DNA from 3 places in the Enterobacter oligotrophicus genome. Region 1 is predicted to be linked to each of the others. Evidence: predicted binding sites of a transcription regulator. Region 1 holds the regulator's gene; each other region holds the start of a gene.
What was found. The regulator PhoB, encoded in region 1, activates phosphate uptake and scavenging genes when phosphate is short. The targets are predictions, from matches to a motif close to CTGTCATAAAACTGNCNNAT.

Region 1 (9,724 bases):
GCGTGCGGTATCGTGGCTATCAAGCTGGTTAAACATTCTTAACTGCTGCTGATGCGACAGGCTGGCGCGGTAGTTATCCATCCACATCATGCAGGTTTCCGCATCGATCTGCTGCGGATCGTAGGAGATATCCGTGTTGGCGAGAAATCCCCACAGCGGGAAGGTAAAGCCGCGATAGTTCATCGCCGCATCTTCCGCATCGGCCTGCAGCCACTGACGCGCGTCGCCAAAATGTTCACCAAAAACAAACGCTTCAGGTTGCGCGGCTTTTGCGGAGCGAGTGATCCCGGCGACGTGCTGAAGATTGTTATGCGCCCCACCCGCCTCGCCGAGCATGTGCACCACGTCCAGACGCCAGCCGTCCATGTTCCACGGTGCCTTCAGCCAGTGCCGGACGATACTCTCTTCCCCGCCGTAGATCTCATTCACCAGCGAGGGCGACTGGAAATCCAGCTTCGGCAGGCTCGGGTAGCCCAGCCAGTCCAGCGCGCGGCCTTCGTCGTTAAAGCTGTACCAGTCACGTTGCGGTGAATCCGGGTTATGGCATGCACCGCCCATCGACTGATTATGGCGGTCAAACCAGGCATGAGAATCCCCACTGTGATTGAATACGCCGTCCAGAATCAGGCGCATACCTTCGTTTTGGGTATTCTCCCGCAGGCGCAACAGCGCCTCGTCACCACCAAACTGTTCGTCGACGTGGCGATAATCTTGCGTATCGTATTTATGTACGCTTGGGGCTTTAAATACCGGGTTCAGGTACAGGGCCGTCACGCCGAGTTTTTTCAGATACGGCAGTTTTTCGCTGATACCGTCGAGATCGCCGCCATAAAACGTTGAGCCACCCGCCTGCGCCGTCAGGGGTTCATCCCATTGTTTGAGAATAATGTCGTGGCCTGCAGCATGGTGATAGTAGACCTTATCCTGCTGCGCGGTGCGTTTTTCGCTGCGTGCAAAGCGGTCCGGGAAAATCTGGTAAAAAACCTGATCGTTAACCCATTGCGGGCCATTATCCGGGAAATCGACGGCAAACTGCTCCAGCCTTGCGGGAGGAAAGCGGCTGAATCCCTGCGGGGTAAACCACAGCTGACGATTATTCCACAGCAGTTTAAAGCTGTAGCGGCGGCGCGGCTGCCCGCTGCGTAAGTCGATATTTGCCCGCCACGCCGTGATCCCCGGCTGCGGCTGGCTGCGCTGTTTGTGCATTTTCAGCGACGTTTCTTCGTTATCCACTTCGGCGCGTAGCGTCACGCGTTCAGGCTGATTCTCCCCCGCCAGCCAGAGCGTAATCACAAGGTTGTCTTTGTTTTGCTTAACAAATGGGGCAACCGGAAGGTGCCAGGCGTTTAACATCACGAATCCCCTTTGATGAAATTGACGTCACCTTGCCACAGGGTGGTTAAGGATAGCTCACCATGGTGAGATTTATTGGGGGAGGAGGATGGGGGATGAGGCATCAGTGCAGCCTGATGTCTCATCCCAACCCTCTCCCACAGGGAGAGGGAGAAAGGAGATTACTGCGCTTCCGCCAGTTGACGGTCACGGCGGCATTTAAACATCCAGCCAACCAGCAGCAGGACGATCCACGCACAGCCCACGTAGAGGGAAACGCGGGTATCCGGGTGATAACCAATCAGGCCAATGATAAACACCAGGAAGATCAGCCCGACCACGGTCGTTGCCACACCGCCCGGCACTTTAAACTTCAGCGCTTTTGCTTCATCCGGTGACAGACGACGGCGGAAGGCAATCTGCGACAGCAGGATCATAATCCATACCCACACGGTCGCGAAGGTCGCCAGCGATGCAATCACCAGGAAAACGTTCTCCGGCATAATGTAGTTCAGATAGACCGAGAACAGCAGCGCAATAGTCATGACCAGCACTGTCACCCACGGCGTGCCGCGGCGAGAGGTTTTGGCAAATACCTTCGGCGCACTGCCCTGCTCTGCCATGCCGTGCAGCATACGGCCTACACCGAAAACGTCACTGTTGATTGCAGACAGCGACGCGGTCAGCACCACAAAGTTCAGGATGCTGGCAGCAAACGCAATGCCCATATGCTGGAAGGTCAGCACAAACGGGCTACCGTTGGTGCCCACCTGGTTCCACGGGTAGATGGACATAATCACGAACAAAGTGCCCACATAGAACACCAGAATACGCAACGGCACGGAGTTGATGGCGCGCGGAATAGATTTCTCCGGGTCTTTCGCCTCACCGGCGGTGATCCCGATAATCTCGATACCGCCGTAGGCAAACATGACCATCTGAAGCGACATCACCATCCCGAGCCAGCCGTTGCTGAAGAAGCCGCCGTTACTCCACAGGTTATGGATACCCGTCGGCTGACCGCCGTTACCAATACCCCAGATGATGATGCCGAAACCGGCGACAATCATGATGATAATGGTGGCGACTTTGAAGAAGGAGAACCAGAACTCCAGTTCACCAAACACCTTCACGCTCATCAGGTTAACGGCGCAGATGATTAACACCACGCTGAGCACCCAAATCCAGTGCGGCACCGCCGGGAACCAGACGCCCATATAGATACCAAACGCGGTCACATCGGCAATGGCGACAATCAGAATTTCGAAGCAGTAGGTCCAGCCGGTGATAAACCCGGCCAGCGGGCCTAAGTTTTCCTGCGCGTAGCGAGAGAAAGAGCTGGCGGAAGGGTTGTGAACCGACATCTCACCCAACGCACGCATGATGATATAGGCCGCCACGCCGCCAATGATATAGGCTAGCAGAACGCTTGGACCGGCCATTTTGATGGCATCTGCCGAGCCATAAAAAAGACCGGTGCCGATAGCAGAGCCCAGCGCCATAAAGCGGATGTGGCGGGTGCTCAGTCCACGTTTAAGTTTGTTAGTGCTTTCCATTTAAATCTTGCCATTCAACACGAAAAAACAAAAAACCACGGGGCCTTAAGCCCCGTGGTTAAACAGTTTGTTGCCGTTGATTAATGGGCGCTGGATGCGACCTGACGCCCTGCAGCACGGTCCCAGATAATCGCCAGAACCAGCGCAACAACGGTAGGCATCAGCCAGGCCAGACCTTGCTCGGACAGCGGCAGACGCTGTGTCCAGGCGGGCAGCACTTCACTGAATGCCGATGCTTTAATCCCGTCAAGGATACCAAAAATCAGGCTGATAAACATGGCTGGCGCAATAATTCGGGAGGAATTATTCCACCACGGACGGGTGAAGCTCAGCACCACCAGCACGATGCACGGTGGATAGATGGCCGTCAGCACCGGAATAGAGACCTGAATCAGGTGGCTCAGACCGAGGTTTGACACCGCCATCGAGAAGATGCCGAGGATAAACACCAGCGTGCGATAAGAGAGCGGCAGATACTGGGCAAAGAACTCGGCACAGGCGCAGGTCAGCCCCACCGCCGTCACCAGACACGCCAGGAAAATCAGCACCGCCAGCAGCATACTGCCCGCACCGCCAAAGGTATGCTGAACGTAGGCATGCAGGATCGCCGCACCGTTTACATTCTGGTCAACCAGCGTCGCGCTGTCAGAGCCCAGGCGGAACAGCGCCAGATACAGCAGCGTCAGGCCCACACCGGCCATCAGGCCCGCCCAGATAGTGTAGCGGGTCAACAGACGCGCTTCGGTCACGCCACGGGAACGTGCGGCATTCACGATAACAATACCAAACACCATCGCGCCCAGCGTATCCATCGTCAGATAGCCATTCACAAAACCGTTAGAAAACGCGGCGTTTTGATATGCATCCATCGCATTGCTGATAGGACCCGCTGGCCAGATGATGGCCGCAACGGCCAGCACAATCAGCGCCACAATTTTCATTGGAGCCAGGAAGTTACCCACGGTATCCAGCAGTTTACCCGGATAGAGGGACACGAGGATCACAATCGCGAAGTAGACCAGGCTGTAGATAAACAGCGGCATCGCGCCGTCACCGGTCAGCGGAGCAATCCCCACTTCGAAGGATACGGTCGCAGTACGTGGCGTCGCAAACAGCGGGCCCACGGCCAGGTAGCAGACCGTCGCCAGCAGAACGCCAGCCACTTTGCCAATCGGGGTGCTCAGGCTATCGACACCGCCGCCGACTTTCGCCAGCGCGACGACCGTCAGTACCGGCAGACCTACAGCAGTAATCAGGAAACCAAACGCAGCTGTCCAGACGTGTTCACCCGCCTGTAAGCCAACCATGGGTGGGAAAATGATGTTGCCTGCGCCAACGAACAGCGCGAATGTCATAAAGCCCAGCGCGATGATGTCACGCGATTTTAAGTGATGGGTCATAGAACCTTACTGCCTGTGGATGTGGTGTTGAAAACGTTGAGATTTTCGCCATCCCTGACGGGACAATACAGCGGAAAATTTGCTCAATTTCAGCGGGATATTCTCCCGTCCTGGCGTGGAGAAGAATAGTTTTTCGATTTACCACGCAAATACAGTCGGTATGACAGTATCTGGGGGGCAATTTAAACGCTTATAACGTTTAAAGGCAAGGTGGGATCGTAAAACCAGAACAATATGCCAGCATGAAAACAGCAACCAGCACAATACGCCAGTTATAAGAAAAACGCATGGCTAATCATGCGAACAAAAAAACATCAACCGTATAAAATTCACTCGCGTTTCGCTTGACTGCAAAGTAAACGGGCCAGCAATCGCTGGCCCGTGGAAAGGAAGGGTGACATACCTGCTTTCAGGCGATCTTTTTGGCAATTAATCGTTCCGGAATAACGAAACTGAAACGCGTTCCTTTGCCCGGCGTGCTCTGGATATCCAGACGGCTCTCGTGGTGATTAACCGCATGTTTCACAATCGCCAGACCCAGACCGCTTCCCCCGGTCTGCCGCGAGCGCGCCTTGTCTACACGGTAAAAACGCTCGGTCAGGCGTGGAATGTGCTCCGGTGCAATACCCGGACCGTTATCCTCAACGCTAAACTCCGCACCTGCTGGCACATGGTGCCAGCGCACCATAATGCGCGTCCCCGCTGGCGTATGATTCACCGCATTGTAAACCAGGTTGGAAATGGCACTACGTAACTCGTCTTCACTGCCGAGCACTTTCAGCGTGTTATCAACGTCGAAAATAAGTTCATGCTTTTTATGGCTTAACGTCTGCGCTTCACGTTCAACCACCCGTAACATCATCGGCACGTCGATGGTGTCATTCAGCGCCAGCGTAGGGGCCGCTTCTATTTTTGACAGCGTGAGAAGTTGTTTCACCAGCCCTTCCATCCGGTACGTTTGCTCGCGCATGGTGTGCAGCGCTTTCTCGCGCGGAGCGCCTTCCAGCGTTTGCTCCTGCATCATCTCCAGGTAACCCTGGAGCACCGTCAGCGGCGTGCGTAGCTCGTGGCTGACGTTGGCGAAGAAGTTGCGGCGCGCCCCTTCCAGCTGGTGCATCTGGGTCACATCGCGCGCAACCATCAGCCACTGCTGATCGCTGTACGGCATCACGCGGATCTCAAGATGCCGACCGTTATTGAGCTTCAGATTGTGCGGACGGGTAAAATCACGCTTTTTCAGATACAGCGTGAACTCCGGGTAACGCAGAAGGTTAAGGATGTTCTGGCCGTTATCGTCCGGCCAGCGCAAGCCCAGCAGCTGCTGCGCCAGACCATTACACCAGAAGATCGTCCCCTCTTCGGTGGTCAGAATAACGGCATCCGGCAGCGATTCCGCGCCACTGCGAAAACGCTTAATCAAACTTCCCAGCTCGCGGCGACGCTTTTTGTTGCGCATCTGCATCTGGTGAAGGCCGTAAAGCAGCGGCTCCCAGCTTCCGCTTCCTGGCGGTGGCGTCATACTTCTGTCCACCCACAGCCACCAGGAGAGGCGCAGTAAGTTCCAGAAATGCCAGATCAGTAATCCGGTCACTGCCGCCAGCAGGAACCACGGTAAATGTCCAAAAAAGGCCCCCAGAATGAAGGCCGGAATACAACATAAGATCAGTTCAAAGACGAGCCTTTTCCATGACAGACGTTCCAGCACGCGTCACACTCCTGTCATTGTTCAGAAACGGGTCGAAAAACGATAACCCGTGCCGCGGACCGTCTGTACCATGCGATCGTGGCCGCTCAGTTCAAGCGCTTTACGCAGGCGGCGGATATGTACGTCAACTGTCCGGTCTTCGACATACACGTTAGTTCCCCAGACGTTATTCAGCAACTGCTCGCGGCTGTAGACGCGTTCCGGGTGAGTCATAAAGAAGTGCAGGAGTTTGAATTCGGTTGGCCCCATGTCGAGAGGGTTTTCACCGGTCATCACGCGGTGTGAGGTGGGGTCAAGGCTCAGGCCCTGCATCTCAATCACCTCCTCCACCGCCATTGGCGAAATGCGGCGCATCACCGCTTTGATACGGGCAACCAGCTCCTTCGGAGAGAATGGCTTGGTGATGTAATCGTCCGCGCCGGTTTCAAGACCGCGCACGCGATCCTCTTCTTCACCGCGCGCCGTCAGCATCACAACCGGAATGTCGCGGGTCATCGCTTCACGTTTAATGTGTTTGATGAACTGCAGGCCAGAGCCACCAGGCAACATCCAGTCAAGCAGAATCAAATCGGGCCAGGGTTCATTCAGCTGGTTCACCGCGCTGTCATAATCTTCCGCTTCAACCGGCTGGAAGCCATTTTGTTCGAGCACGAAGCACACCATTTCGCGAATTGGAGCTTCATCTTCTACGACCAGAATACGTCTCGCCATACTTTGCCCTGTCTTATTTAAGTTACAAGTTTGTAATGCGGCGTCATTATGCGTCAGATTTATGACAGATTTATGAAAAACATTACCACCATCAATGGCAAACTGTTGTTTTATTACAGCGGTTATTTTCCCTTCCCTGACAGTTTATAATCGCCCTCATCTTTTTTCGCCACGGATCTGTTATGCGCATACTTCACACCTCGGACTGGCATCTGGGTCAAAATTTTTACAGCAAAAGCCGTGCTGCCGAACACGAAGCATTCCTGAACTGGTTGCTGGACACGGCCCGGTCGCATGAGGTGGATGCGATCATTGTGGCGGGTGATATCTTTGACACCGGATCGCCGCCGAGCTATGCGCGAGAGCTCTACAACCGTTTCGTGGTGAACCTGCAGCAGACTGGCTGTCATCTGGTGATTGTCGCCGGAAACCACGACTCGGTGGCAACGCTAAATGAATCCCGCGATATCCTGGCGTTCCTTAACACCACGGTGGTCGCCAGCGCCGGGCATGCGCCGCAAATCCTGAAAAAACGCGACGGCACGCCGGGTGCGGTACTGTGCCCGATACCGTTTTTACGCCCGCGCGATATTGTACAAAGCCAGGCCGGACTGTCTGGCAGTGAAAAACAGCAGCATCTATTACAGGCCATTACCGACTATTATCACCAGCAGCATACCGATGCCTGTGCCCTGCGCGGCGATCGGGCGATTCCGGTGATTGCCACCGGGCATCTCACGACTGTTGGAGCCAGTAAAAGTGACGCGGTACGTGACATTTATATTGGCACGCTGGATGCTTTCCCGGCACAGAACTTCCCGCCAGCCGACTATATCGCCCTCGGACACATTCACCGGGCACAAATCATCGGCGGCTGCGAGCACATTCGCTACTGTGGCTCGCCCATTTCGCTCAGTTTTGATGAGACCGGCAAAGCCAAATGCGTTCACCTGGTGAGTTTTACTGACGGTAAACTCAGCGCAGTTGAAACGCTGGAGGTGCCTGTCACCCAGCCGCTGGCGGTGCTGAAAGGCGATCTCGCCGCCATCACCGCCCAGCTTGAGCAGTGGCGCGGCGCGGAGCTTAACCCGCCCGTCTGGCTGGATATCGAAATCACCACCGACGACTACCTGCACGATATGCAGCGTAAAATTCAGGCGCTGACAGAAGATCTCCCCGTTGAAGTGCTGCTGGTGCGCCGCAGCCGCGAGCAACGCGAGAAAATTCTGTTAAGCGCACGGCGTGAAACGCTCAGTGAACTCAATGTCGAAGAGGTATTTGCACGGCGGCTGTCTCAGGAAGAGATTGACGATGCGAAGCGCGCCAGGCTCAACGAGTTGTTCACCCACACGGTGCATGCACTTAATAACGAGGAAGAAAACGCATGAAGATCCTGAGCCTGCGGCTGAAAAACCTCAACTCACTCAAGGGCGAGTGGAAGATCGACTTTACCGCTGAGCCATTTGCCAGCAACGGTCTTTTTGCCATTACCGGTGCCACGGGCGCAGGTAAAACCACCCTGCTTGATGCCATCTGCCTGGCGCTCTACCACGAAACACCGCGCCTGCAAAAAGTGTCTCAGGCACAAAACGATCTCATGACGCGTGATACCGCTGAGTGCCTGGCGGAAGTGGAATTTGAAGTGAAAGGCACCGCCTACCGTGCTTTCTGGAGCCAGAACCGCGCACGCAATCAGCCAGACGGGAACCTGCAGGCACCGCGCGTGGAACTGGCGCGCTGCGAGGACGGTAAAATCCTGGCGGATAAAGTGACGGATAAACTGGAGCAAACGGCGACGCTCACCGGGCTGGACTATGGCCGCTTTACCCGCTCGATGCTGCTCTCTCAGGGACAATTTGCCGCCTTCCTTAATGCCAAACCGAGCGATCGCGCCGAGTTACTGGAGGAGCTGACCGGAACCGAGATCTACGGCCAGATCTCAGCAATGGTGTTTGAGAAACACAAAGCCGCGCGTAATGCGCTGGAGATGTGCGAAGCGCAGGCCGCAGGCGTCGTGCTGCTGAGCGAAGAACAGCAGCAGCAATTGCAGCAAAGTTTGCAGGTACTTACTGACGAAGAGAAAATCCTGCTGGCTCAGCAGCAAAGCAACCAGAAAGATTTTCAGTGGCTTACGCGAAACGATGAACTCATCCGGGAGCAACAGCGCACAACGGCCTCTCAGCAGCAGGCGCAACAGGCGCTTACTGACGCCGCACCGGAACTGGCGAAGCTCCATCTGGCCCAGCCTGCGGCGCAACTACAACCGCTGTGGGATCGACAGCAGGAGCAGACTGCACGTCTTGCTCAGACAAAACAGCGAATCAGTGAAGTAAATACTCGCTTACAGGCAAAAACCGCACTACGTGCGCGCATTCGCACTGCAGCACAACGCAGTCGCGAACAGTTACAGACTGAACTTACGGCAGTTACCCGCTGGCTTGCTGAGCATGAGCGGTTCCGCCTGTGGGGACAAGAGATTGCTGGCTGGCGCGCGCATTTTTCGCAGCTTAATCGTGATAAAAGTCAGCTTACAATGCTTTCAGCACGTATCGCTGAACTGCGGCAGAAGCTGGCAGTTCTGCCGGAAAGCACACTGTCGCTGACGGCAGATGACGTCGCTGTGGCAATGGAGCAACAGGCCCGGTCGCGAACTTTTCGCCAGCAACTGACTGCGCTTCATGCCCGCTGCCAGCCGCTGCAAAAGCGCCTGCGGCAGACCAGCGAAAGCATGCAGAAAGCGCAGGCGGAGCAGGTCAAACTTAACGAAACGCTGACGCTGCGCCGACAGCAGTTTAAAGAGAAAAATCAGCATTATTTGGATCTAAAAACGCTATGTGAACGTGAAGCGACGATTAAAGATCTTGAGCACTTTCGTGCGCAGTTAGAGGCCGGTAAACCTTGCCCACTCTGCGGTTCCTGCGAACATCCGGCAGTGGCGCGATATCAGTCACTGGAACTTACCGACAATCAGCGCCGCCGCGATGCCTTAGAAAAAGAGGTTGCAGCGCTGAAAGAGGACG
Region 2 (9,724 bases), 1.5 Mb from region 1:
TCTGAACATTGCCGGTGGTATGATCGTGGTAGTAGGTTATGCGATGGTTATCAACATGATGCGCGCAGGCTACCTGATGCCGTTCTTCTATCTCGGCTTCGTTACCGCTGCATTCACTAACTTTAACCTGGTTGCTCTGGGTGTGATTGGTGCAGTGATGGCGATTCTCTACATCCAGCTGAGCCCGAAATATAACCGCGTTGCGGGTGCCCCAGCGCAGGCTGCTGGTAATAACGATCTCGATAACGAACTGGACTAGCAGGTGAGCGAAATGGTTGATATGACTAAAACTACCACTGAGAAAAAACTCACTCCGGGTGATATTCGTGGCGTGTTCATCCGTTCTAACCTGTTTCAGGGTTCATGGAACTTCGAACGTATGCAGGCGCTGGGCTTCTGCTTCTCCATGGTGCCGGCAATCAAACGCCTGTATCCGGAAAACAACGAAGCACGTCGTCAGGCGATTAAGCGTCACCTGGAATTCTTCAACACCCATCCTTATGTAGCAGCACCGGTACTGGGCGTTACGCTGGCGATGGAAGAACAACGTGCCAACGGCGCAGAGATTGACGATGGTGCCATCAACGGTATCAAAGTCGGTCTGATGGGCCCGCTGGCTGGCGTAGGTGACCCAATCTTCTGGGGTACCGTGCGTCCGGTCTTTGCGGCACTGGGTGCCGGTATCGCGATGAGCGGCAGCCTGCTTGGTCCACTGCTGTTCTTCATCCTGTTCAATGCGGTGCGTCTGCTGACCCGTTACTACGGCGTAGCTTACGGCTACCGTAAAGGCGTGGATATCGTTAAGGATATGGGCGGCGGCTTCCTGCAAAAACTGACTGAGGGGGCGTCAATCCTCGGCCTGTTTGTCATGGGGGCGCTGGTTAACAAGTGGACACACGTGAACATCCCGCTGGTGGTATCGACCATCACCGGCCAGGATGGTCAGACCCGTGTCACCACCGTACAGACCATTCTGGACCAGCTGATGCCGGGCCTTGTCCCGCTGCTGCTGACCTTCGCCTGTATGTGGTTGCTGCGTAAGAAAGTTAACCCACTCTGGATCATCGTTGGCTTCTTCGTCATCGGTATCGCGGGCTACGCTATCGGCCTGCTGGGTCTGTAAGACATAACGTTATATATGCCGGGGGCTTGCCCCCGGTTTTTTTATCTGGAGGATGAATGACTGTCACGGACATCGTACTGGTTTTGTTTATTGTTGCCCTTCTGGCTTACGCGATCTATGACGAGTTCATCATGCCCCGCCGCCACGGCGAGACGCTACTTGCCCTTCCCCTCCTGCGACGCGGTCGCGTTGATGCGTTTATCTTCGCTGGCCTGATCGTCATTCTGATTTACAACAACGTCACCAGCCACGGTGCAATATTAACCACATGGTTATTATGTGCGCTGGCATTAATGGCCGTTTATCTCTTCTGGGTCCGTACGCCTAAAATCATTTTCAAAAAAGCGGGATTCTTCTTCGCCAATGTGTGGATAGAATATAACCGTATTAAAGAGATGAATTTATCTGAAGACGGTGTATTAGTGATGCAATTAGAACAGCGCCGCCTGCTTATTCGCGTCAGGAATATAGACGACCTCGAAAAAATATATAAGTTACTTGTTAGAACTCAATAAGTTAGACACATAGCTTTGGCTATATTCTGGCGTTTTCTCATACAATGAATATAGCCTGAGCTATATTCCGAAGAGATATTTCACTTATACTTATTAACGTTATTTTTACGCATAAATCTAAATGAAAATCGTTATCAATGAGTTAATGAAATAATACTTCTCTGTTGTTGTTTTATATTCTCAAAATATGTTAAGGTTGCGCCCGTCGTTGGGGAGTAGCCGATTTCCTGCTCACAGGAAATGTACGTGTCAACATACTCGTTGAAAAACGTGGCACGTACGGATCGCTTTCAGCACATTTACGTGCAGGGTGGTCAGGCGAGACCATAGATACATCAACTGCTGTTTACTGGGGGCAGTGATGTGTCATATGGATATCCCCGGTCTGGACGCTCTTATGAATATCTCCGCTACGATCCTTCTGGCTTTCGGCATGTCCATGGACGCATTTGCTGCGTCGATCGGCAAAGGTGCCACGCTCCACAAACCTAAATTCTCTGAAGCACTGCGTACCGGTCTGATCTTTGGCGCTATCGAAACGCTGACACCGCTTATCGGCTGGGGTCTTGGCATGCTCGCCAGCCAGTTTGTGCTGGAGTGGAATCACTGGATCGCGTTTGTGCTGCTGGTGTTCCTCGGCGGCCGAATGGTTCTTGAAGGTTTTCGCGCTAACAGCGATGAAGATGACGAGCCTCAGCACCGCCACGGCTTCTGGCTACTGGTAACAACCGCGATTGCCACCAGCCTTGACGCGATGGCGGTTGGGGTCGGTCTGGCATTCCTGCAGGTCAATATTATTGCCACCGCGCTGGCAATTGGTTGCGCCACGCTGATTATGTCAACGGTGGGAATGATGGTCGGCCGCTTTATTGGTCCGCTGCTGGGCAAACGAGCCGAGATCTTAGGGGGCATCGTGTTAATTGGGATTGGTGCCCAGATCCTCTGGGCACACTTCGCGGGTTAAACGTCGCGCTGCCAGCAGTGGATACTGAAATCCGTCTGGCAGCGAAATTCTGACTGCGTCGCTAACGTTTTCCACACTTCAGGTTTTGCCCGCCATGCAAACGGTGTCATCTGAAGCAATGCCACGGCTTCCTCACCTTTCAGCTTCATCTCATACGCTACTGACTGCGCCTGCCTGAGCGAAAAACCCGTCAGTTGCTCTGAATGTGGCGCATGCAGGCGTACTTCATCGTAGATCAGCCCTTTCAGCTCCATCAGATGCCGCGGACCCGGCGTGACGGTAATCACCCATCCGCCCGGTTTCACGACGCGCGCCAGCTCTTCCGCTTTACAGGGCGCATAGATACGTACCACGGCATCCATACTGGCATCGTCGAACGGCAGCCTGTGGCTTGAGGCTACGCAGAACGTTACGGCTGAATAGCGTTTTGCCGCCGCGCGAATGGCAACCTTTGAGACATCCAGCCCATACGTTTCTGCGCCTTTCTCACCTGCCATCTCAGCAAACGCTGCAGTGTAGTAACCTTCACCACAGCCGATATCCAGCATAGCCGTTGCGTTCACCGACAGGTGTTCACACAGGACCGCCGCGACAGTATCTCTGAGCGGTTGATAGTGCCCGGCATCAAGAAACGCACGCCGCGCCTGCATCATCTCCGCGCTGTCACCCGGATCGCGGGAACGCTTATGCTGCACCGGCAGAAGATTCACATACCCTTCTTTCGCCATATCAAACTGGTGTCCCTGCGGACAGACAAAACTTTTCGCTGAGCGCGCGAGCCGCGCGTGGCAAAGGGGACAACTGAAAGACATGGTGGCTCCGGGCATTCTTCAAAGGGCGAAAGTGTACCGTTATTCGCCAGGGTTATAAACGGCTGGGTTAACGCATGACGATGAGATGTTCAGAATCTGCCGCCAGGCCGTCCGGTTTCACGTTTTCCAGCCGCAGAACGTTACCCATGATCTCGCTGAAAACCGGTGCAGAAACCGCCCCGCCGTAATATGCCCCGTTTTGTGGATCGTTTATTACCACCACCAGCGCAAAACGCGGATCGCTGGCGGGCGCGACGCCTGCGGTATAGGCCACATATTTATCAACGTACTGCCCCCTATCGTCGATTTTTTTCGCCGTGCCGGTTTTTACCGCCACGCGGTAATCACGCACAGCCGCTTTAATGCCCCCACCGCCTGGAAGCGCAACGCTCTCCATCATATGTTCCACCTCGTGGGCGATCTCTTCAGGCATTACCCTGTGGCCCATTACAGGAGGATCGATACGGGTGATCGACAGAGGGCGCTCAAGACCGTAGCTCCCGATGGTGGCGTAAACATGCGCCAGCTGCAGCGGCGTCACCATCAAACCATAGCCAAAGGCAAACGTGGCGCGATCGAGCTGGCTCCAGAATTTACGTTGTGGCAATAGCCCGGCACTCTCGCCCGTTAAACCAAGCCCGGTGCTCGTGCCAAAGCCAAAATTCTTATAGGTGTCCAGCAATCGCTGGATGGGCATCGCCAGAGATAGACGGGAGACACCCGTATCGCTCGATTTTTGCAGAATACCGGTCATCGTCAGCTCCGGATAGTAACCCACATCACGGATGCGGTGACCATCAAGCATATAGGGTCGGGTGTCGATTACGCTGTCTGGCTGTACCAGCCCCTGCTGCAGCGCCGTCATCAGCACCAGAGGCTTAACGGTGGAGCCGGGCTCGAAGGTGTCGCTGATCGCACGGTTGCGAAAATCATCTAACGTCGCGCCCTCCCTGTTGTTTGGGTTGAAGTCCGGGAAACTCGCCATCGCGAGAATTTCGCCCGTTTGCACGTTAATCAGCACTGAAGCGCCTGACTCGGCTTTATTCCATGCCACCGCGTTATCCAGTGCATCTTCGGTAATAGTTTGCAGGCGCTCATCAATGCTCAGTTGAATATTATGCGCAGGCACAGGAGCCACTTCCGTCAGATTTTCGACCACATGCCCGTAGCGGTCCTCCCTCACCTGCCTGACGCCAGCCTTACCGGTAAGTTGTTTATTAAAACTCTTCTCGACGCCTTCAATACCCTGACCATCAATGTTGGTGAAACCAATCAGGTTAGCCGCCACGTGACCCGCCGGATAAAAGCGTCGAGACTCATCGCGCAGATTAATACCTGGCAGATTCAGCTTGTCGATCCACTGCGCCTGAGAAGGGTCCACCTGGCGCGCAAGATAGATAAATCGCCCTTTTGGATTACTGTTAATCCGGGACGCCAGCGTACCCAGAGAGAGATGCAGAGCATTCGCCAGCGCCTGCCAGCGGTCATCAAACCCTACGCCCCCTTTTGCCAGTACCGTTTTCGGGTCTGCCCAGACAGCTCTGACCGGCACGCTCACGGCAAGCGGTCGGCCTTCGCGGTCAACGATCATGCCACGCGGGGCATCAATCGCGACTTCACGCAAAGAGCGCATATCTTCCTGTTTTACCAGGTTGTCTGGTTTGATGATTTGCAGCCAGGCCACGCGGCCTAACAGGAAAGCGAGACTACAAAAGATGGCAAGACAGAGCAGAGCAAAACGCGCCGGAGTGAAATTTCCGGTGGTCATTATCGTTTTCTTTTTCACCTGAACCCCAGGACTGTTAAACAACGGCCTGATTTAACGGGAAAAAACATCTGAAGGGAGCGAAAACAATGCTAATAACCTCGTAGCTTTGCAACAAGTTACTAACAAGAGAAGCAAACGTAATATTTTGAAAGATAAAGCAATAAAAAAGCCCCGCACAATGCGAGGCTTCATGTCTGAGATCGAAGCGCATAAGCACTTCAGTCAGCAGTGGTTCGATCAGATAGCAGTTACGTTAACTGCAGCTGGGCCTTTCTGGCCGTCCTGAATTTCGAACTCAACGTTCTGGCCTTCAGCCAGAGTTTTGAAGCCGTTACCCTGGATTGCAGAGAAGTGTACGAACACGTCTTTGCTACCGTCAGCAGGAGTAATGAAACCAAAACCTTTAGACTCGTTGAACCACTTAACTTGACCTTTAATCTTTGCCATTTGCAAAATTCCTTAGAGTGTTTTCTTAGCCCGCGGGCATTGACTTAGATAAAACTGAGACATTACTGCATGAGGCACTAATATAAGGTTCGGCAGAGAAGCGGTATTCAACGACAACGTGTTTACTCAGGACTTCTTTACTGAAAATGCCACACATAAACAGAACTGTACCTCGTTTGACCCAAAACGTGTTATCACATACAACGTTTAATATGGCAAGCCATTTTTAAACGTGTCTCGATCCGCCGCACAAATTCTGGGGCTTCCCTGCAACGTTCTGCACAATTATGCGTGTTGCTAAAGGAGGCTTTCCAGTTTTAACTGCCTTACGACTGCATTCGCAACCGCTGTAATCTAAGACATTTTTACCATAGCTCAATCATTTTAAAGCGTCCAGATCCCGCTTAAAGTTTTCTCAACGCAATGATTGAGTTAGAACAAATTGTGAAAACTTATGCTGAAATCTTTGTAACACGTCGGGAATGTTACAAGAAAAATACGGGGTTAACGGTGTCGCACTGGTTGTATTAATTTTCACCGTTTAATAAACATCTTTTGCACTAAAATAATGAAATTTTTATGACTCTGCCTCAAAAGAAGGCAAGCAAAACGTTTCGATAAAAATAAACCCGGTGTTGATAGGTTCAAATACAGAATATATGCAACTTAATGGTGCCTGAGCGATAAGGATAAATATTCGCCAGTTTTCAGTATCCTGAATGAATTATTAACTGATACTACATTTGCGTGGGACGCATGAACCCGGAACATACGGTTTTAGCGCGATAAGGCATGGCAGGTTTTTGTTCGCGATCACGGGAGGGTTTTACCCTGACATGGCCAGGCCGCCTCCCGCATATGACAGATTAACGTTCTGCCACCAGGCGAATGAAATCGTCTTCGTCGTCTTTGTTTTCAACAACCGCTTCTTTCGGTGCTTCTTTTTCTGGCTCGTTGGCTTCACACAGGCGACGCAGCAGCGCGTTCTGGCGTTTCTGCTGATCGAGTAGCGCTTCTAACAGTTCAATTTGCTCGTTCGTGCGAGAACTGGCGCGGTTAACGAAAAACCACAACACCAGACCCACCACCAGGATCACTAATGCGATCGCCAGGGATGCGATGCTTAGCAGCCCCGAATTCAGTAACTCACCCATTTCACCACCTCGATAAAAACAGCTATTTTACCACTGGCGCGAAGGAAGGAAATCACCTTAAGAAAAAATGCGTTCTACCACGGGATAAACTTATTGATTGCACAAATGCCACTAAAAAACTGTACATCCTGATCGCACATCACATTGATCGTCTGTGTCCAGAGCACCACACATGCAATCAACACGATAACCAGAATTACCCAGCGTATTTTTTTCACTCCACACTCCGTCTTATGACTGATGCGACCAGGTTATCACGGTTATCTTAAACAAGGACTAACTGTAACCCTATCAAACTCTTTTCGGAATCATGCACTTGTTTCACAGGGTGAACCGTTTACGCTTAGCACATGACAACAAAGATAAAGAGGCAATGATGAAGTTTATCATTCGTACCATTATTGTACTGGCCATTTTATGGATTGGCCTTCTGTTAACCGGATACGGTGTACTTGTGGGAAGCAACGAAAACGCTGCAGGATTAGGTATCCAGTGTAAGTACCTGACAGCCCAGGGCGTGAGCACAGCACAGTATTTGCATTCGGATAGTGGGATCATTGGCTTAACGAACTGCCCGGTTCTGCGAAAAATGGCCGTAGTCGTTGATAACGGCTAACGCTTCAACGTAACCACAAAACGCCGCAACAGATGCGGCGTTTTTTATTCTCAGCAAGGTTTAGAAGGGATAATCGTTATAACCCATCTGCTCAGAAATTTTACGGGCAGCAGTATGCAGAATAGCGACATACTCATGTAAACGCTCTTCCGAGAAACGCAGTGTCGGGAATGAAATGCTCAGGCCCGCAATCACCACGCCAAAGCGGTCAAAAACAGGCACGCCGATACAGCGCAGGCCTTCTTCCTGCTCTTCGTTATCTTCACCGTAACCCTGCTCACGCACTTTATCGAGCACGGCCAGCAGCTCATCAGTGCTGGTGATGGTACGCCCGGTGCTGCGTTTGTATTCAACGCCTTCGAGGATCTGTTTCACCTCTTCGCGATCGCGCCATGCCAGCAGCACTTTACCAATCGCGGTACTGTACAGCGGGTTGCGACGACCAATACGGGAATACATGCGCAGGTTATACATGGAGTCAATTTTGTGGATGTAGACGATACTGTCTTCATCCAGCGCCCCCAGGTGGACGGTCTCTTTCGTCAGACGAGAAAGTTCACGCATCTGAATGTCTGCGCTACGGATCAGATCCACATTTTGCAGCGCCCGCGCGCCCAGCTCAAACAGCTTCAGCGTCAGAGAGTACTTTTCCGATTCGCCTTCCTGAGCGACATAACCCAACGATTTCATGGTTTGCAAAAAGCGATAAACGGTGCTCTTCGACATCATTACACGCTGCGACAACTCTGTAATACCAATTTCACGCTCTTCTCCGAGCGCCTGTAAGATGCCAAACACCTTCAGCACGGAAGAAACAGAATCTGGCTGCTTATCCAAATCTGCGATTGCCATTTATCACCTCATGGAGAGTGTTTTATAAAATTCAGAACCGGTTTTTATTATAAATTCGTGTCATGTTACCTGCAATCAATCTGCGTTTACTTCGTTACAAATCTGCGACATAAAACCGAATTAACGATGCTAAAATAGTTACTCTGAGAATAATTTCACCTTGAGTCTTTCATTTCCCATGGAAAAAAATCCTTCCGATGGCCTGCCCTTACCGCAGCGGTATGGCGCAATTGCCACGATTATTATCGGCATTTCAATGGCGGTTCTCGACGGGGCTATTGCCAACGTCGCGCTTCCAACCATCGCCAGCGACCTGCATGCCTCGCCTGCCAGCTCCATCTGGATCGTCAATGCGTACCAGATAGCCATTGTGGTTTCACTACTGTCACTCTCATTCCTGGGCGATATGTTTGGCTACCGTCGGGTCTACCAGTGTGGACTGGTGGTCTTTACCCTGACCTCACTCTTTTGCGCGCTTTCGGATTCATTGCATACCCTGACGCTGGCGCGTATTGCTCAGGGTTTCGGTGGCGCGGCCCTGATGAGCGTGAATACTGCGCTGATACGGCTCATTTATCCGCAACGCCATCTTGGGCGCGGTATGGGGATTAACTCGTTTATTGTGGCGGTTTCATCGGCAGCCGGGCCTACCATTGCGGCGGCAATTCTCTCTGTCGCCTCCTGGCAGTGGCTGTTTGCAATCAACGTGCCGCTGGGCATCGTGGCAATCGTTTTTGCCCTGCGCTATCTCCCGGCTAATGGCCCTAAAAGCACCATGCCACGTTTCGATCTGCCAAGTGCAGTGATGAACGCACTGACTTTCGGCCTGCTTATCACTGCGCTGAGCGGCTTTGCACAAGGCCAGTCACTGAGGCTGATTGCCGCTGAAGTGGCCGCCATGCTGGCGATCGGCTTCTTCTTCGTGCGTCGCCAGCTGGCGTTGCCTGTACCTTTGTTGCCGGTAGACCTCTTACGTATCCCGCTGTTTTCACTCTCTATCTGCACCTCAATTTGTTCATTCTGCGCCCAGATGCTGGCACTGGTTTCTCTGCCCTTCTTTTTACAAAGCGTGATTGGCCGTTCAGAGGTGGAAACAGGTTTACTGTTAACGCCGTGGCCACTGGCGACGATGGTGATGGCACCGCTGGCAGGTTATTTAATTGAGCGTGTGCATGCCGGGCTGCTGGGTGCACTCGGGCTGGTCGTGATGGCCGCAGGATTGTTTGCTCTGGCATTGCTTCCCGCTTCGCCAACCGATCTGGATATTATCTGGCGGATGATCCTGTGCGGTGCCGGTTTCGGTCTTTTTCAGTCACCAAACAATCACACCATTATTACTTCTGCCCCACGCCATCGCAGTGGGGGAGCCAGTGGAATGCTGGGTACAGCTCGCCTTCTGGGACAAAGCACCGGCGCGGCATTGGTGGCCTTAATGTTTAACCTCGCCGGACAAAACGGTACTCACGTTGCATT
Region 3 (9,724 bases), 400 kb from region 1:
ATGACCTATCCAGGCGTTCCTGCCACCCGTGAAGCGGTCGAAGCAATTGGCGAAGCCGATCTTATCCTGATTGGGCCTGGCAGTTTTTACACCAGCCTGATGCCTATTCTGCTGGTGAAGGAGCTGGCGCAGGCGCTGCGCAGAACGCCAGCCCCAATGGTGTACATTGGCAACTTAGGACGTGAACTGAGCCCAGCAGCAGCGAGCCTGTCGCTGGCGGGCAAGCTGAACCTGATGGAGCAGTATGTCGGTAAGAAAATTATCGATGGCGTCGTGGTAGGGCCAAAAGTCGACGTTTCAGGTATTGGCGATCGTGTAGTGGTGCAGGAGCCGCTGGAAGCGAGCGATATCAAATATCGCCATGACCGCCATCTGCTGCGCGACGCGCTGGAGAAGGCGATTCAGGCGCTGGGCTAGGTACGTTTTGTGCGGCCTGTTGCCCTCACCCCGGCCCTCTCCCACGGGGAGAGGGGGAGAACACATCGCCTTGACTCACGATGCTGCGATGAAAAGATCGCGTAGCTGATGAAGCTGGTCGCGGATTTGCGCCGCCTCTTCGAACTCCAGGTTCTGCGCGTGCTGCATCATCTGCCCTTCCAGCTCGTGGATTTTCTGCTGCAACGCTTTCGGCGTCAGCGCGACGGTATCTTCTTCCACCACTGAACGCGCCTTGCCACGCCCTTTCGCTTTGGTCTTCGCTATGTTCTGGCCCAGCGCCAGAATATCCACCACTTTCTTGTTCAGCCCCTGCGGGGTAATACCGTGTTCTTCGTTGTAGCGCTGCTGTTTCTCACGACGGCGTTCCGTTTCGCCAATCGCTTTCGCCATCGACGGGGTAATTTTATCGCCGTACAGAATGGCTTTTCCGTTAACGTTACGCGCGGCGCGGCCAATGGTTTGGATCAGAGAACGTTCAGAACGCAGGAAGCCCTCTTTATCGGCGTCCAGAATCGCCACCAGCGACACTTCCGGCATATCCAGACCTTCTCGCAGCAGGTTGATCCCCACCAGTACATCAAACTCACCCAGACGCAGGTCGCGAATAATCTCCATACGCTCCACGGTGTCGATGTCCGAGTGCAGATAGCGCACGCGCTCGCCGTGCTCTTCGAGATATTCAGTGAGGTCTTCCGCCATACGCTTGGTCAGGGTAGTGACCAGCACGCGCTCATTGATGGCGGCACGGATACGGATCTCCGACAGCAGATCGTCGACCTGAGTGGCAACCGGACGCACCTCGATAATCGGGTCGAGCAGCCCTGTCGGACGCACCACCTGATCCACCACGTCGTCACCGGATTTCTCCAGCTCGTAGTTGCCCGGCGTGGCCGAAACGTAGATCGTTTGCGGCGCGAGCGCCTCAAACTCTTCAAATTTCATCGGACGGTTATCCAGTGCCGATGGCAGGCGGAAACCGTACTCTACCAGCGTCTCTTTACGCGCGCGGTCGCCGCGGTACATCCCGCCGATCTGCGGGATCGTCACGTGGGATTCGTCAATCACCAGCAGGCCATCCGCCGGAAGGTAGTCAAACAGGGTTGGCGGTGCTTCGCCAGGTCCACGCCCCGAGAGGAAACGCGAGTAGTTTTCGATGCCAGAGCAGTAGCCCAGCTCGTTCATCATCTCCAGATCAAACTGAGTACGCTGGCTTAAGCGCTGCTCTTCGAGCAGCTTGTTGTTCGCCAGAAGCACCTTGCGGCGATCGGCCAGCTCCACTTTGATCTCTTCCATCGCCTGCACGATGCGCTCGCGTGGCGTCACGTAGTGTGTTTTCGGGTAGATGGTAAAACGCTGGATCACCGATTCCACGTGTCCTGTCAGCGGGTCAAACAGCGACAGCCTTTCCACCTCTTCGTCGAACAACTCCACGCGCAGCGCCATATCGTCCGATTCCGCCGGGAAGATGTCGATCACCTCACCGCGCACGCGGAACGTACCACGCTGGAACGCCTGGTCGTTGCGGGTGTACTGCAGCTCCGCCAGACGGCGTAAAATCGCACGCTGATCGATAATCATCCCCTGCGTCAGGTGCAGCATCATCTTCAGATAGAGATCCGGATCGCCCAGACCATAAATAGCCGAAACTGACGCCACCACCACCACATCACGTCGCTCCAGCAGCGCTTTCGTCGCTGACAGACGCATCTGCTCAATATGCTCGTTCACCGAGGCATCTTTCTCGATAAACGTGTCTGAGCTTGGGACATAGGCTTCTGGCTGATAGTAGTCATAGTAGGAGACGAAATACTCCACCGCGTTATCCGGGAAGAACTCTTTCATCTCCCCGTAGAGCTGCGCCGCCAGCGTTTTGTTCGGGGCAAGCACCATCGTGGGGCGTTGCAGGTCGGCAATCACGTTGGCGATGGTAAAAGTCTTACCCGAACCGGTCACACCTAATAGCGTCTGGTGCGCCAGCCCATCTTCCAGCCCCTCTTCCAGCCGACGGATAGCCTCGGGCTGATCCCCCGAAGGACGGAAAGCAGAATTCAATTTGAACGGTTTACTCATGGACGACAACCTGATGACGGATTAAGCGGCAGGTGAGTAATTTTACTCGTTGTGGCCAGGATTGCCAGTAAAAAACACTGGATGAAAAACCAGTAGCGTGTCAGGATATTTAGCGTAACACAGGGAAGATTAGCGCGATAACGGTCGAAATGTAGACGGTGACGAAATAAAACACCACTGAACCAGGTTATCCCCAAAAATTTTTCTTTTTTAACATTTGTCAAGCTGTGTAATGAAAGTTTTATGGCAACGGGTGACAGTTTCATTACGCGCATTGATTTTATCTAACCTGCTAATATATAAACGATATTTTATAAAGCCGCGTTTCGCATCAATTTGGGCGTAACCCGCGTATTCTCTCGCTTATCGCATGTTTTCTAACTCTAATGCACATGGTTATCCACAGGAATAGTGGATAACTGCTTCCAGCCCGTACAGACCGCCGCTCAGCAAATTCCCGGTTTTTCCCACGAAGCGGCAACAAAAAATTTTTATCGCTATTTTTTGACGATAAACCGCTAAGTAGTTCATAAGACGTTGACGAGATCTTGCTCACATTTCGGCCCTTCCCTCGCTGCACCACAACTCTGCATGACAGGCACTGACGCTGTGCAATTCAACAATTTTGCGCCCCTTGTTCCAGGGCTTAATCCTAAAAAAGACGTTTTTTTAACCTGCTAATAGGTTCTGGCAGGCGTTTTGCACATTCCTGCCGGAGCGTTACCCAAACACATTTTTAAGGAGAGAAAGATGTTGAGTCTGCGTGCAGTCAATCAATTTTACGGAAGCCAACATACGCTATGGAATGTGGATTTAGATTTGCCACAAGGCATGTGCACGGGCGTCGTCGGTCTGCCAGGAATGGGCAAAACCACCCTGATAAATTGCATCACCGGGAATGTGCCCGTAGAGAGCGGCACCATCATCTGGCATGAAGCCGGTGCCCCGCCGCGCGATTTGCTGAACCAGGCGTCTGAGCAGCGACCAGCGCCAGGAATTGGCTATGTTCCGCAGGACAGGCGAATATTTTCTCAGTTAACTATCGAAGAGAATCTGCATATCGCAATGCGGGCAACGGGGACGGCGGCGTCTGGTGCGAAAAACGATGTTTACGACCTGCTCCCCCAGCTCTATACCCTGCGCCAAATGCGTGCGAACACGCTTTCCCCTGACGATCAGTATCAGCTCGCACTGGCCAACGCGCTGGTCACTCGTCCTCGCGTGTTGATCATCGATGAGCCGATGCATGGCGCAGGGCACAGCATCGCCCGGAAGCTGGCTCAGCTGCTGGCGCGGTTAAATCGGGAACTGGGGATGACGGTGCTGTTAGCAGAGCCGCAGCTGTCGTTTATCCGCCGGGTCGCGGACCGCTTCTGCATGCTGTATCGCGGGCGTAACGTGGCGCAGGGCCACGTTAACGAGCTGGACGATGAGCTTATCGCTCACTGGATGTCGCGGGACGCAAGACGCTGAGGTCGAGATATTTTCCGGTTTCAGCCTGTTCCGGGCCGTCAGCGAGCCACGGGATCTCCCCAAGGCATGGCGCAGGAAGCACCCGTCTGAGCGTCGCCAGATACTCCTGGTGGCGTTTCCCAGGCGCAACCACGTCATTGGCTATCCAGCCAGCCAGGGGCAATCCCGCCTGCTGAACGGCCTGTGCGGTTAACATGGCATGGTTAATACAGCCCAGCTTCACGCCAACAACAAGGATAACCGGAAGCTGCTCGGCCTGTACCCAGTCGGCAAACGTCTGCTGGTCCGAAAGCGGTGTAAACCAGCCACCCGCTCCTTCCACCAGCACCCAGTCAGCCTGATTTTCCAGCGCTCTTAATCCGGCAGATAACACATTCAGATCAATCGGACGCCCCTCATCTGCGCTGATGATGTGTGGCGAGGTTGGTTCTGCGAAGGTGTACGGGTTGACCGCGGCATAGGCAAGCTCAAGGCTGCTGTTGCGTTGCAGCGCCAGCGCGTCAGTGTTGCGTAGCCCTTCAGGGGTTATCTCACTCCCGGACGCCACGGGTTTATACCCGGCGGTGATTTTCCCCTGCCGACGCGCCGCCTGCAGCAGCGCGGAACTGGCAACCGTTTTGCCTACTTCTGTATCCGTTCCGGTGACAAAGTAACGTTCAGTCACGATCGATAATCCCATGAAAAAGTTGATAAGAGAGCGGGAACGCGCCCCGCTGCTGCGGCCAGGCCAGCTCCAGACGCTGCAATTGCCCGCGGGTGAGCGGCGTGCTTTCGCGCCCGGTATGCAGATGGGTGGCACCAATTCCCTTCAGCGAGCGCATGGCGCTGAAGGCATCGCTGAAGTGAAGCGTGATGGTCTGCACCGTACAGCGATAGCGCCAGCCTTCCAGCGCCTGGGTCACCTGCTCTTGCGATAAGAATCGGTTGGCGTGCGGCTGTGCATCCACCGCTTTCCAGGCCTGGTTTAGCTCCGGTAAAGAGCTTTCCAGCAGCGTGGTAAACGCTACTTTTCCGCCTGGCCTTGCCATACGATAAAGCTCGCTTAACGCCAGGGGCAGGCTGCTGCACCACTGCACCGCAAGGTGGCTCCAGACCAGATCAAACTGCGCATCGGGCAGCGGGATCGCCTCGATATCGGCCACCAGATAGCGGTCTGCCGACTGTCGCTTTCGCGCCTCGTCCACCATTTTCTCTGAAAGATCGATAGCCGTAACGTCGCTGCCGGCCTCACGCCAGTAGCGGCTGTTGGCACCGGGACCGCACCCGGCGTCCAGCACCCGCAGAAAAGCGCTCTCACCGAGCGTGGCAAGCAGTCCCTGCGCGCTCTGACGCTGCAGTTCATCGTGCTGCGAATAGCTTTGCGCGGCCCGGCCAAACGCTGCGGCGATGGCCTGTTTATTGACTGGCGACATAGAGTGCCTCCAGCAGTGCATCAATATCCTGTAACTCATGCGCCGCCGTGAGCGTTAAACGCAGACGCGCCGTCCCCGACGGGACGGTTGGCGGGCGAATGGCAGTCACCCACATACCCTGTCTGCGAAGCGCCTGCGCCAACTCCAGCGTCCGGCTGTTTTCGCCCACAATCACGGGCTGAATCGCACTCTGCGAATCGGTACTCAGGAAGGGAAGATGGCGTAAGCCCTGACGAAAATGGTGAATGTATCCCGCCAGGCGCGCCCGTCGTTCGCGGCCTTCTGCGCTTCGGATCACCGCCATTGAAGCTGACAGCGCCACGGCCTGCGCGGGTGGCATGCTGGTGCTGTAAATCAGATGCCGGGCGAACTGCAGCAAATAATCAGCAACGGAATCACTGCACAGCACGGCGGCACCGCTGACGCCGAACCCTTTGCCGAAGGTCACAATCAGCAGTTCCGGCTTCACGTTTTGCTGGTACGCGCTACCGCGCCCTTCGTCGCCCATTACGCCAATACCGTGGGCATCATCAACCAGCAACCAGGCGTGTTGCTGCTTCGCCGCCTCGTGCACTGCGCGAAGCGGCGCACTGTCGCCGTCCATGCTGAACACCCCTTCCGTCACCACCAGTTGCTGTCCGTGACAGGGCTTATCCAGCAGCGAGCGAAGCTGAGCCACATCGTTATGCGCAAAACGCCGCAGCTGTGCCGGGCTTAAATTTGCCGCCTCCAGCAGCGAGGCATGGCTTAAGCGGTCGGCAACAATGCGGTCATCTTTGCCCATCAGTGCGGCGATCACCGCCTGATTGGCGGCAAAACCGGAGATAAACAGCAGCGCACGCGGATAGCCGAGCCAGTCGGCAAGCTCCTCTTCCAGCGCCTGATGCGCCGGAGTATAGCCGCTGACGTGGCCAGAGCCTCCGCTACCCACGCCGTATTTCTCCGCCCCTTGTTGCCAGGCGCGGACGATCTGCGGGTGCTGGCTGAGGCCGAGATAATCGTTACTGGAGAAATTACAAAATTGCCGGTTCTCGCAGCTAAGAAAGCGACCCGCGCCGTTTTCCACGACGTTACGGACGCGGAAAGCGTCCGCCGCACGACGCTCATCAAGTGCAGACTGAATACGTGCCTGCCAGGTCATACGGCTGCCGCGTTGTAGAACTGTTCGGTATCGGCGTTGAAAATCTGCTGCTCCAGTTGCCGCTGTTGCTCGTTGTCGCCCGTCAGCACCTCGGTCTGGTGTGGGTTCAGCCCCAGCTTACGGAACAGCTGCACGTCTTTGTCCTCTTCCGGGTTTGGCGTGGTGAGCAGTTTGCAGCCGTAGAAGATGGAGTTGGCCCCGGCCATAAAGCACATCGCCTGCGTCTGCTCGCTCATCTGCTCACGACCGGCAGAGAGGCGAACGTAAGAGGTCGGCATCATGATGCGCGCCACCGCGATAGTGCGAATAAAATCAAACGCATCCACATCGTCGTTATCCGCCAGCGGCGTGCCTTTGACCTTCACCAGCATGTTGATTGGCACACTTTCCGGCGGCGTCGGCAGGTTCGCCAGCTGTAACAGCAGACCCGCGCGATCTTTCACCGTTTCGCCTAAGCCCACGATACCGCCAGAGCAGACTTTAATGCCCGCATCACGGACTTTATCCAGGGTGTCCAGACGCTCCTGATAGGTGCGCGTGGTGATGATGTTGCCGTAAAACTCCGGCGAGGTGTCGAGGTTGTGGTTGTAGTAGTCCAGCCCCGCCGCCGAGAGGCGCTGCGCCTGCTCCTCGTTCAGCGTACCGAGCGTCATACAGGCTTCGAGGCCCATCTCCTTCACGCCCTTCACCATCTGCTCCAGATATGGCATGTCGCGATCGTGCGGGTTTTTCCACGCCGCGCCCATGCAGAAGCGAGTCGAGCCGGCGTTTTTCGCCTTACGGGCGGAGTCGAGCACCTGCTCCACCTCCATCAGACGTTCTGACTCCAGACCCGTTTTATAACGCGCGCTTTGCGGGCAATATTTGCAGTCTTCCGGGCAGGCACCGGTTTTGATCGACAGCAGCGTGCTGACCTGAACCTGGCGAGGGTCAAAGTGCTGACGGTGGACCTGCTGAGCTTCAAACATCAGCTCCAGGAAAGGTTTATTGAATAATTCAGTGACTTGCGACATCGTCCAGCGTGCGTGGTGAGCCATTGGGCTTCTCCAAAGGGTTTTGTTAATTGTCGGTTCGGTTTATACTTGTAAACCTAAAACTTTTCAAAATGGTTTACAAGTCTCTTATGACCCAGGACGATCTCGCCTTCGACAAGCAGCATATCTGGCACCCATACACTTCCATGACCCACCCTCTTCCCGTCTACCCGGTGGCCTCAGCCCACGGATGCGAGCTGAAACTTGCCAGCGGTGACGCGTTGGTTGACGGCATGTCCTCCTGGTGGGCGGCCATTCACGGGTACAATCACCCGCGCCTGAACGCGGCGATGAAAGCGCAGATTGACCAAATGTCACACGTGATGTTTGGCGGGATCACCCATCAGCCTGCCGTTGATGTGTGTCGTCGTCTGGTGGCGATGACGCCAGACGCGCTGGAGTGCGTGTTCCTTGCCGATTCCGGCTCCGTGGCCGTTGAAGTGGCGATGAAAATGGCGCTGCAGTACTGGCATGCCAAAGGCGAATCCCGCCAGCGGTTCCTCACCTTCCGTAACGGGTATCATGGCGATACGTTCGGGGCGATGTCGGTGTGCGATCCGGACAACTCGATGCACAGCCTGTGGAAGGGCTATCTACCGGAAAACCTGTTTGCTCCCGCGCCGCAAAGCCGCTTCGACGGTGAGTGGAACGAAATGGATATGGTCGGTTTTGCGCGCCTGCTGGCGGCGCACCGCCACGAAATTGCCGCCGTCATTCTGGAGCCGATTGTGCAGGGTGCAGGCGGGATGCGCATGTACCATCCGGAGTGGCTGAAACGCATTCGTAAGATGTGCGACCGCGAGGGCATTCTGCTGATCGCCGACGAAATCGCCACCGGCTTTGGCCGCACCGGTAAGCTGTTTGCGTGTGAACATGCGGGTATCACCCCGGATATTCTGTGCCTTGGCAAAGCGCTGACCGGTGGCACCATGACGCTCTCCGCCACGCTCACGACCCGCCAGGTCGCCGACACCATCAGCGACGGCGACGCGGGCTGCTTTATGCACGGGCCGACGTTTATGGGCAACCCGCTGGCCTGCGCCGTCGCAAGTGAAAGCCTCGCCATTCTGGAGAGCGGCGAGTGGCAAATGCAGGTGGCGGCAATAGAAGCGCAGCTTAAACAAGCGCTAAGCGTGGCCGCTGATTCTGAATACGTCGCAGATGTGCGCGTCCTGGGTGCTATCGGCGTGATTGAAACCACTCATCCGGTGAATATGGCGACACTACAGCGGTTCTTCGTGGAACGGGGCGTGTGGGTTCGGCCCTTCGGCAAGCTCATCTACCTGATGCCGCCGTATATCATTACGCCGGAGCAACTGCGTAAATTAACCGAGGCGCTCGTAACAGCCGTTAACATTCCCGCGCATTTCACGATTTAACCCCATGCGTTACACTTCCTGAACAAGTGAATAACGAGGGTAAACCGTATGAAAATCATCAGTAAAGATCTGCGCGACGGCGAAAAACTCCCGGAACGCCACGTTTTCAACGGCATGGGCTATCAGGGGGATAATATTTCTCCGCATCTGGCGTGGGACGACGTTCCGGCCGGAACCAAAAGTTTCGTCGTAACCTGTTACGACCCGGACGCTCCCACCGGCTCCGGCTGGTGGCACTGGATTGTCGCGAACCTTCCGGCGGACACGCGCGTCCTGCCACAGGGTTCAGGCTCCGATCTGGTTGCGTTACCTGAAGGCGCTATTCAGACCCGAACCGATTTCGGCAAAGCAGGATACGGCGGCGCGGCACCGCCAAAAGGAGAGACTCACCGCTATATCTTCACGGTGCATGCGCTGGATGTGGATAAGATTGAGGTGGACGAAGGGGCGAGCGGTGCGATGGTGGGCTTTAACGTTCATTTCCATTCACTGGGCAGCGCATCGATTACGGCGATGTATTCATAAACAAAGCCGGGTGGCGGCTACGCCTTACCCGGCCTACATTTCGCACTCGTAGGCCCGGTAAGCGCAGCGCCACCGGGCAAAAAATCACAACACTGAAGGCAACAACCCTACAAGCCTTCCCTCTTCCAGAAGCTGCATCGCCTTATCAATATCCGGCGCAAAGAAGCGGTCGTCATCGTAGTGCGTAACGTGCTCACGCAGTTCCTGACGCGCCTGCTCCAGCAGCGGGCTGGATTTTAGCCCTTCGCGCAG

Region 2: a site for PhoB is predicted at 8,343-8,362, ahead of kdgR (DNA-binding transcriptional regulator KdgR). Genes of this name have one in related genera too.
Region 3: a site for PhoB is predicted at 2,739-2,758, ahead of uvrB (excinuclease ABC subunit UvrB). Genes of this name have one in related genera too.

Annotation. Positions count from the first base shown of each region.
Region 1 covers NZ_AP019007.1:3,527,541-3,537,264, reverse strand. The annotation lists gene malZ (maltodextrin glucosidase) at 1-1,353, opposite strand, end outside; gene proY (proline-specific permease ProY) at 1,515-2,888, opposite strand; gene brnQ (branched-chain amino acid transporter carrier protein BrnQ) at 2,969-4,288, opposite strand; gene phoR (phosphate regulon sensor histidine kinase PhoR) at 4,698-5,993, opposite strand; gene phoB (phosphate response regulator transcription factor PhoB) at 6,015-6,704, opposite strand; gene sbcD (exonuclease subunit SbcD) at 6,887-8,092, shown strand; gene sbcC (exonuclease subunit SbcC) at 8,089-9,724, shown strand, end outside.
Region 2 covers NZ_AP019007.1:597,435-607,158, forward strand. The annotation lists gene manY (PTS mannose transporter subunit IIC) at 1-259, shown strand, start outside; gene EoCCA6_RS02830 (PTS mannose transporter subunit IID) at 272-1,123, shown strand; gene EoCCA6_RS02835 (DUF986 family protein) at 1,180-1,638, shown strand; yybP-ykoY riboswitch at 1,837-2,025, shown strand; gene mntP (manganese efflux pump MntP) at 2,036-2,602, shown strand; gene rlmA (23S rRNA (guanine(745)-N(1))-methyltransferase) at 2,599-3,414, opposite strand; gene ftsI (peptidoglycan glycosyltransferase FtsI) at 3,482-5,182, opposite strand; gene cspE (transcription antiterminator/RNA stability regulator CspE) at 5,420-5,629, opposite strand; partial or broken gene EoCCA6_RS02860 (DUF2627 domain-containing protein) at 5,642-5,786, opposite strand; gene EoCCA6_RS02865 (YebO family protein) at 6,496-6,783, opposite strand; gene mgrB (PhoP/PhoQ regulatory lipoprotein MgrB) at 6,858-7,001, opposite strand; gene EoCCA6_RS02875 (YobH family protein) at 7,160-7,399, shown strand; gene kdgR (DNA-binding transcriptional regulator KdgR) at 7,460-8,251, opposite strand; gene EoCCA6_RS02885 (MFS transporter) at 8,430-9,724, shown strand, end outside.
Region 3 covers NZ_AP019007.1:3,925,951-3,935,674, reverse strand. The annotation lists gene yvcK (uridine diphosphate-N-acetylglucosamine-binding protein YvcK) at 1-417, shown strand, start outside; gene uvrB (excinuclease ABC subunit UvrB) at 493-2,508, opposite strand; gene EoCCA6_RS18835 (ABC transporter ATP-binding protein) at 3,259-3,981, shown strand; gene bioD (dethiobiotin synthase) at 3,944-4,645, opposite strand; gene bioC (malonyl-ACP O-methyltransferase BioC) at 4,638-5,393, opposite strand; gene bioF (8-amino-7-oxononanoate synthase) at 5,377-6,534, opposite strand; gene bioB (biotin synthase BioB) at 6,531-7,571, opposite strand; gene bioA (adenosylmethionine--8-amino-7-oxononanoate transaminase) at 7,640-8,947, shown strand; gene EoCCA6_RS18805 (kinase inhibitor) at 8,996-9,472, shown strand; gene hutH (histidine ammonia-lyase) at 9,557-9,724, opposite strand, start outside.